DNA from 3 places in the Marinobacter sp. DSM 26671 genome. Region 1 is predicted to be linked to each of the others. Evidence: predicted binding sites of a transcription regulator. Region 1 holds the regulator's gene; each other region holds the start of a gene.
The links. The regulator sigma-54, encoded in region 1, starts transcription at its own class of promoters, with help from an activator protein. The targets are predictions, from matches to a motif close to ANTGGCATNNANNTTGCTNT.

Region 1 (2,216 bases):
AGCTCGAGGGGTTATTGGAAGAATTCCACATCACCCATATCCGGGACAGTGTTGGCATGGCATTGTCCGGCGGTGAACGCCGACGGGTGGAGATTGCCCGGGCACTGGCCATGGAGCCGGCTTTTATCCTGCTGGATGAACCCTTCGCCGGTGTGGACCCCATATCCGTCAGTGACATCAAACACATCATCCGGCACCTTCGGGACAAAGGCATTGGCGTTTTGATCACCGACCACAACGTGCGTGAGACCCTGGACATCTGCGAGAATGCCTACATTGTTTCCGGCGGCCACATCATCGCCTCCGGCAATGCCGACGCCATCCTGGCCAACCAGCAGGTCAAGGAAGTCTATCTCGGCGACGAATTCAGACTCTGACACCCAATGGCTGATTGTTTTGATGACCTGTAGCAAGTAAACTCGGCAAAGAACTTGCTAGGGTAAATTAAAATCACGGCAAGTAACCGGCATATAAAGATTTTTTCACGACTTATGACACAACGCGCTGATGAGTGACGGATCCTGAACCATGGTTATGAAAGCCTCCTTACAGTTAAAGCTGGGTCAAAGCCTGACCATGACGCCCCAGCTGCAACAGGCGATCCGGCTTCTCCAGCTCTCCACTCTCGACCTCCAGCAGGAAATCCAGCAGGCACTGGAATCCAACCCCATGCTGGAGACCTCCGAGGACGATGACCAGACCGACGCAGCCAGCGAAAACGACGAGCGCGAGGCCAACGCCACCGAGTCCGCCGCTGAAGCTGCCCCGGAACCGGCCAGCGACTGGGATGAATCCGAGAACGGCCCGGACTGGTCCTCGGAGAACGAGATTCCTGACAACATTCCGGACGATCTGCCGGTTGATACCGCCTGGGACGACATCTACCAGTCCGCACCAGCGCCGGCAGCCCGCAACGACGACGAAAACGATCACGATTTCGAAACCCGTAATTCCCCGACCGAAACGCTTCAGGATCACCTGGAATGGCAGCTCAATCTGACGCCCCTCAGTGAACGGGACCAGGCCATTGCCCATGCCCTGATGGATGCAGTGGACGAACGGGGCTATATCACCAGCCCGCTGGAGGAAATCCACGCCGGACTGCTGGATGAGAACGATGAAGACCCCCTTGAACTGGATGAAGTGGAAGCCGTGCTTCACCGCCTGCAACACTTTGATCCGCCCGGCGTGTTTGCCCGGGACCTACAGGAATGCCTGCTGATCCAGCTCAACCAGCTGCCGCCGGAAACACCCTGGCTGGCCCAGGCACGCCTTGTAATTACCCATTACATCAACCTGCTGGGCAACCGCGATTACGCCCAGTTGCTGCGCCGCAGCCGCCTGAAAGAAGACCAGTTGCGGGATGTCCTGGCGCTGATCACCGGCCTGAATCCGCGGCCGGGCGATGTCATTGACCGGGCCGAACCCGATTATGTGATTCCGGACGTGATCGTTCGCAAACACAATGGCCGCTGGCGTGTTGAGCTGAATCCTGAAATTGCACCGCGCATCCGGGTCAATGCCAGCTATGCTTCTCTTATAAGGCGTGCGGACAGCAGTGCCGACAACACCTACCTGCGGGATCAGTTGCAGGAGGCGAAATGGTTTATCAAGAGCCTGCAGAGCCGCAATGAAACCCTGCTGAAAGTGGCGACCCGTATTGTCGAGCACCAGCAAGGATTCCTGGATCAGGGTGAAGAAGCCATGAAACCGCTGATCCTCTCTGATATCGCCCAGGCGGTTGAGATGCATGAGTCCACGATTTCCCGGGTCACCACCCAGAAATACATGCACACCCCCCGGGGAATTTTCGAGCTGAAATATTTCTTCTCCAGCCATGTCAGCACTGACGAAGGCGGTGAATGTTCTTCCACGGCGATCCGCGCGATGATCAAAAAGCTGATTGCCGCGGAAACGCCCAAAAAGCCGTTGAGCGACAGTAAAATTGCAGCCATGCTAGGAGAACAGGGAATCAAGGTTGCGCGACGCACCGTTGCCAAGTACCGGGAGGCCATGCACATTCCGCCTTCGAACGAACGCAAGCGGCTGGTCTGAACACCCCGGGGTCCGGGCGCAACGTACTATTTGCCGGCGCACAATGCGCCAGCACCCAGACCGGCTCCCGGGAGCCGGAACGATGACAACAGGAGACGCCTATGCAACTCAATATTTCAGGCCATCACGTAGAACTTACTCCCGCACTGAAGGATTATGTT
Region 2 (2,216 bases), on a different contig from region 1:
CAAAAGCCGCCGAAGCCATCGCCCTAGAGCCGGAAAACCTGGGATACGCGCTTCTCCCCGTGGGTATTTACCAGATGGAAGGCAAATTGAACGAGGCGCTGAATGCATTGGATGCCGTTGAAGACACGTTTGGCACGGAGCGACCCGTGGTTCTTTCGCGTGCAGCACTGCTCAGGCAAAAAGAAGGTAACAAGCCGGCCTTCAACTACCTTCTTGAGCAATGGCAGACATCACAGGATGTCGGCCTGATGCCCTCTCTTCTTGGCCTGGCAAAAACAGAAGCGCCCGAGGCAGAGGACGAACTGACGGACAGTTGGCTCAGTGTTGCGCCAAACAGCAGTACCGCCCACATGGCTAGAGCAGATTGGCTGATGGCCAACAAGCAGGAAATTGTGGCCGCCAACCACTATGAGCAGGTTATTTCCCGCCAACCCAACAACATTGCTGCCCTGAACAACCTGGCCTGGCTGTTGCGCGAAGATGACTCTGCCCGTGCCATGGAACTGGCTGGTCGCGCCCGGGACCTTGCCCCCGACAATGCGGCCGTACTGGATACCTATGGCTGGATCCTGCACCTCGCGGGCAAACATGCCGAAGCGAAAGAAGTGATTGAAAGGGCCGTGGCTCTTGCTCCGGATAACGCTGAAATCCGCGCTCACCTCGAAACCGTTAAGCAGGCCATGTAAAGAAGATCGACAAAGCCCGCAAATCAAGCCAGACAGTGAGGCCGGAGACTACCGTATCTCCGGCCTTCTTCGTTTCAATGTCGAATTTTTTTACAGCCCTTATTTAAATACCGGGATTTTTTTCAAGGATTTCAGAACTATAGATTAATGGCACGCTTCTCGCTTGTTCTAGGGTGAGGATCGGGGTAGTACCCGGTCGGAAGCCAAACCATTCGCGAGGATGGGACGGAAAGCCAAGGATCTCTAGAACAATAAGAGACAGCCTGGTTGCAAAGCAGACTACAGGGATTTAGAGCTAAACAACCGGAGAATACCCATGAAACTTAAGCATAGCATTTTGGCTTCTAGCCTTATTGTCTTTGCCAGCACTGCAAGTGCTACTGCGATTCAAGGCAACGCACTTCAAAACGAGCTAGACGCAAGAACGACTAATGGCGACTTTTATGACGTCAACAACGACCAATACAGTCCCGATGAGCAATGGCAAATAAACGCTTCAACGCAATCAGCAAACAGCCTGATGTTCCGCTTTGCCGGCTTCAAACCTAATACGACCTTTGGTATTTACGACATCACAGACTCCTCCAAAAGGCTAGAGCTGTTCGATGGCAGCGCCGACACAGGCTATACCAGTACGCTAAAGCTCCTCCCTTTTATCTCACCTACCACTTTCCAAGCGAAGACTGAAAATCAATTTGGTGTAGAGGTGAGCAGCTTTCAACAGACATTTGCCAGCACAACCTTCGGGTACTATCTAGACTCTTCGTACTATGATCGTGGCGGCGTATTTTTCTCTGAGTCCTCGAGAAATGGCGATACCGACGGCGACGGCATTGCAGACGACCACATGGTCGCATACGAAGGAGATGGCACAAAAAATATTGACACCTTCGGCCTTGGCGGCAGCGGTGCACCGTTTGGTGCTAATGAATTTATCCTGGCGTGGGAAGACTTGGTATTTAAGAGCGAAAACGGCCAGCTTTCCGACTTTGACTACACGGACTTCGTAGTGATGGTTGAATCTGTCACACCAGTTCCTGAGCCGGGCACTCTCGCCCTTCTCGGTCTTGGACTCGCCGGCCTTGGTGCAGCCCGCCGTCGTCAGAAAGCCTGATTTTCGGCAGGGTTTTAAAGAAAGCCAGCTTCGGCTGGCTTTTTTTATGGGTGCAGGTTTGTATTTTCGGTAAACGAGAGACACTATAAGCTTCCTGGTAAAGAGAAGTCAGGCGGATCAAAATGTTAAGGAAGACATTAGACAATTTCCCCCACGCCCTGCCTTACCTAATGGTGACAGGCGTCGCTCTTGTCATCTTCTTCCCTACCTGGTACCGGCTCACTGGAATCTGGCTGGAATTTGAACAAGTTCTTGCACATGGCCTTGCTACCGCCATCATCTTTCTGGGCCTGGTCCTGATTCATCCGCCCAAACCCGCGAGCAGCACGAGTAGCTTGAGCCAAAAGCCATACCACTTGCTCGGCGGCATCGCGCTCATCGGTGTTACTCTCGTGTGGCTCCTGCTAGAGCTGGTG
Region 3 (2,216 bases), on a different contig from region 1:
AAGTTTTCCCCTGCGCCGCCCGAGCCCACGGTGGTCAACGAAGTCAAACAGACCACCACGGACGAAGCGCCGGAGCTCCAGACCCTGAAGAGCCCCACCGACATGGCCGTTGAAGCCGCCATGGAGGAACAGATGCAGGAAACCATGGACGATATCCTGAAAGTCTTGGAGCCGGCGATCGCCGATGGGCGCATCAATGTGAGTGAGGATCAGCGGCGAATCGTGATTCGGGTTGAGGAAAAAGGTTCTTTCCCTTCGGGCTCGGCTCAACTGACCTGGGAGTTCGAGGGCTTGCTGCTGGATATGGCAGAAGTGATTGATGGCATCCCTGGTGACCTGACGATCGAGGGACACACCGACAACGTGCCTATCCGGACCGACCGTTTTTACAGTAACTGGGACCTCTCCGCCGCCCGTTCAGCAGCCGTTGCCAACGTTCTGGTTGCCCGGGACCAGGTGGAACCCACGCGTCTGTCCGTTACCGGTCTGGCGGATACCGAGCCGCGGGTACCCAACACCTCTGCGGAAAACCGCGCCAAGAACCGGCGCGTTGAAATCATCATTGATCTCTCCGGCCCGATGCAGGAGCAGGAAGTACGCCTTCGGGAACTGATCCAGTCCGAATCGGATGATGCCGAATCCAGCCTAGGGATCGAATCCGAATCCGACAGCTCGACACCAAACGAAATCAGTTGGTAAGCGCACTCTATTTTGGTGCGCTACACGCTAAACCGCACAGTATTAGTGCATTATTAGAGTGAAAATAGTACCTCACATTTCTAAAAGCCCCCTCAACTGCCCTTCAGCTCTTGATATGCCTTGTTTTGGAACAGCTCTTGCTTTAGCTGCACCTCAACAATGCACAAGTCAACGTAAACGGTCCGATAGAGGCCGGACACACAACATCAGGAGCGAAAACCCGTGGACATCACGAGTGCAGTACATACCCTGACAGAAAGCGCCAACACGCTGTTCATCCTTATCGGCGCCATTATGGTGCTGGCCATGCATGCCGGCTTTGCCTTCCTGGAAGTGGGCACGGTTCGCCACAAGAACCAGGTCAATGCCCTCGTCAAGATCATGACCGACTTCGGCATCTCCGCCGTGGCCTACTTCTTTATCGGCTATTACATCGCCTACGGCAGCCATTTCATGAGCGGCGCCGCCGAGCTCACTGCTGCCAACGGCTATGATCTGGTGAAGTTTTTCTTCCTGATGACGTTCGCCGCGGCCATTCCCGCCATCGTGTCCGGCGGTATTGCCGAACGCGCCAGGTTCTACCCGATGCTGATTGCCTCAGGCCTGATTGTCGCCTTTATCTATCCCTTCTTTGAGGGGCTGATCTGGAACGGCAACTATGGTTTCCAGGGCTGGCTGGAGAACCAGTTTGGTGCATCCTTCCACGACTTTGCCGGCTCCGTTGTAGTGCACGCGGTGGGCGGCTGGATCGCCCTGGCGGCCGTACTGGTTCTGGGTGCACGAAATGGGCGCTACCGCAACGGCAAGGTGGTGGCCTTTGCCCCCTCCAACATCCCCTTCCTCGCCCTGGGCGCCTGGATTCTGACCGTCGGCTGGTTTGGCTTCAACGTCATGTCGGCCCAGACCCTGGACGGCATCAGCGGCCTGGTGGCCGTGAACAGCCTGATGGCCATGGTCGGCGGCATCCTCGTCTCCATGCTGCTGGGCCGCAAGGACCCGGGCTTTATCCACAACGGCCCGCTAGCGGGACTGGTGGCGGTATGTGCCGGCTCTGACCTGATGCATCCGGTGGGCGCTCTCGTGACTGGCGGCGTAGCAGGCGCCATCTTCGTTTACCTGTTTGAATGGGCGCAGGCCAAGATCGAACGGCTGGACGATGTTCTGGGTGTCTGGCCCCTGCACGGTGTCTGTGGTGTCTGGGGCGCGATTGCCTGCGGCATTTTCGGCCAGCAAGCGCTGGGAGGCCTTGGCGGCGTCAGCCTGATGTCGCAGATCATCGGCTCAGTGGCCGGCGTGGTTGTGGCCTTTGTCGGCGGCCTGATTGTTTATGGCGCAATCAACGCCATCTCCGGCCTGCGCCTGACCGAAGAGGAAGAGTTCAACGGGGCGGATCTGAGCATCCACCGGATTGGGGCGACCGCGGTCGAGTAACACCGGTTGCGGTGCAGTTCACTCGCCGTATCCGGTCAGCTCCATATAGCCCACGCCACCATGGCTGCCGGATACTGACACCGGGC

Region 2: BM035_RS22975 (PEP-CTERM sorting domain-containing protein) is a predicted target of sigma-54. The motif match lies at 833-852, and genes of this name have one in related genera.
Region 3: BM035_RS09010 (ammonium transporter) is a predicted target of sigma-54. The motif match lies at 824-843, and genes of this name have one in related genera.

Annotation. Positions count from the first base shown of each region.
Region 1 is NZ_FONF01000005.1:152,725-154,940, forward strand. It holds gene lptB (LPS export ABC transporter ATP-binding protein) at 1-377, shown strand, start outside; gene BM035_RS07525 (RNA polymerase factor sigma-54) at 529-2,055, shown strand; gene hpf (ribosome hibernation promoting factor) at 2,157-2,216, shown strand, end outside.
Region 2 is NZ_FONF01000011.1:3,570-5,785, reverse strand. It holds gene BM035_RS13100 (tetratricopeptide repeat protein) at 1-686, shown strand, start outside; cyclic di-GMP riboswitch class I at 879-961, shown strand; gene BM035_RS22975 (PEP-CTERM sorting domain-containing protein) at 1,003-1,800, shown strand; gene BM035_RS13090 (exosortase/archaeosortase family protein) at 1,923-2,216, shown strand, end outside.
Region 3 is NZ_FONF01000006.1:171,369-173,584, forward strand. It holds gene BM035_RS09005 (flagellar motor protein MotB) at 1-699, shown strand, start outside; gene BM035_RS09010 (ammonium transporter) at 922-2,130, shown strand; gene BM035_RS09015 (lipocalin-like domain-containing protein) at 2,149-2,216, opposite strand, start outside.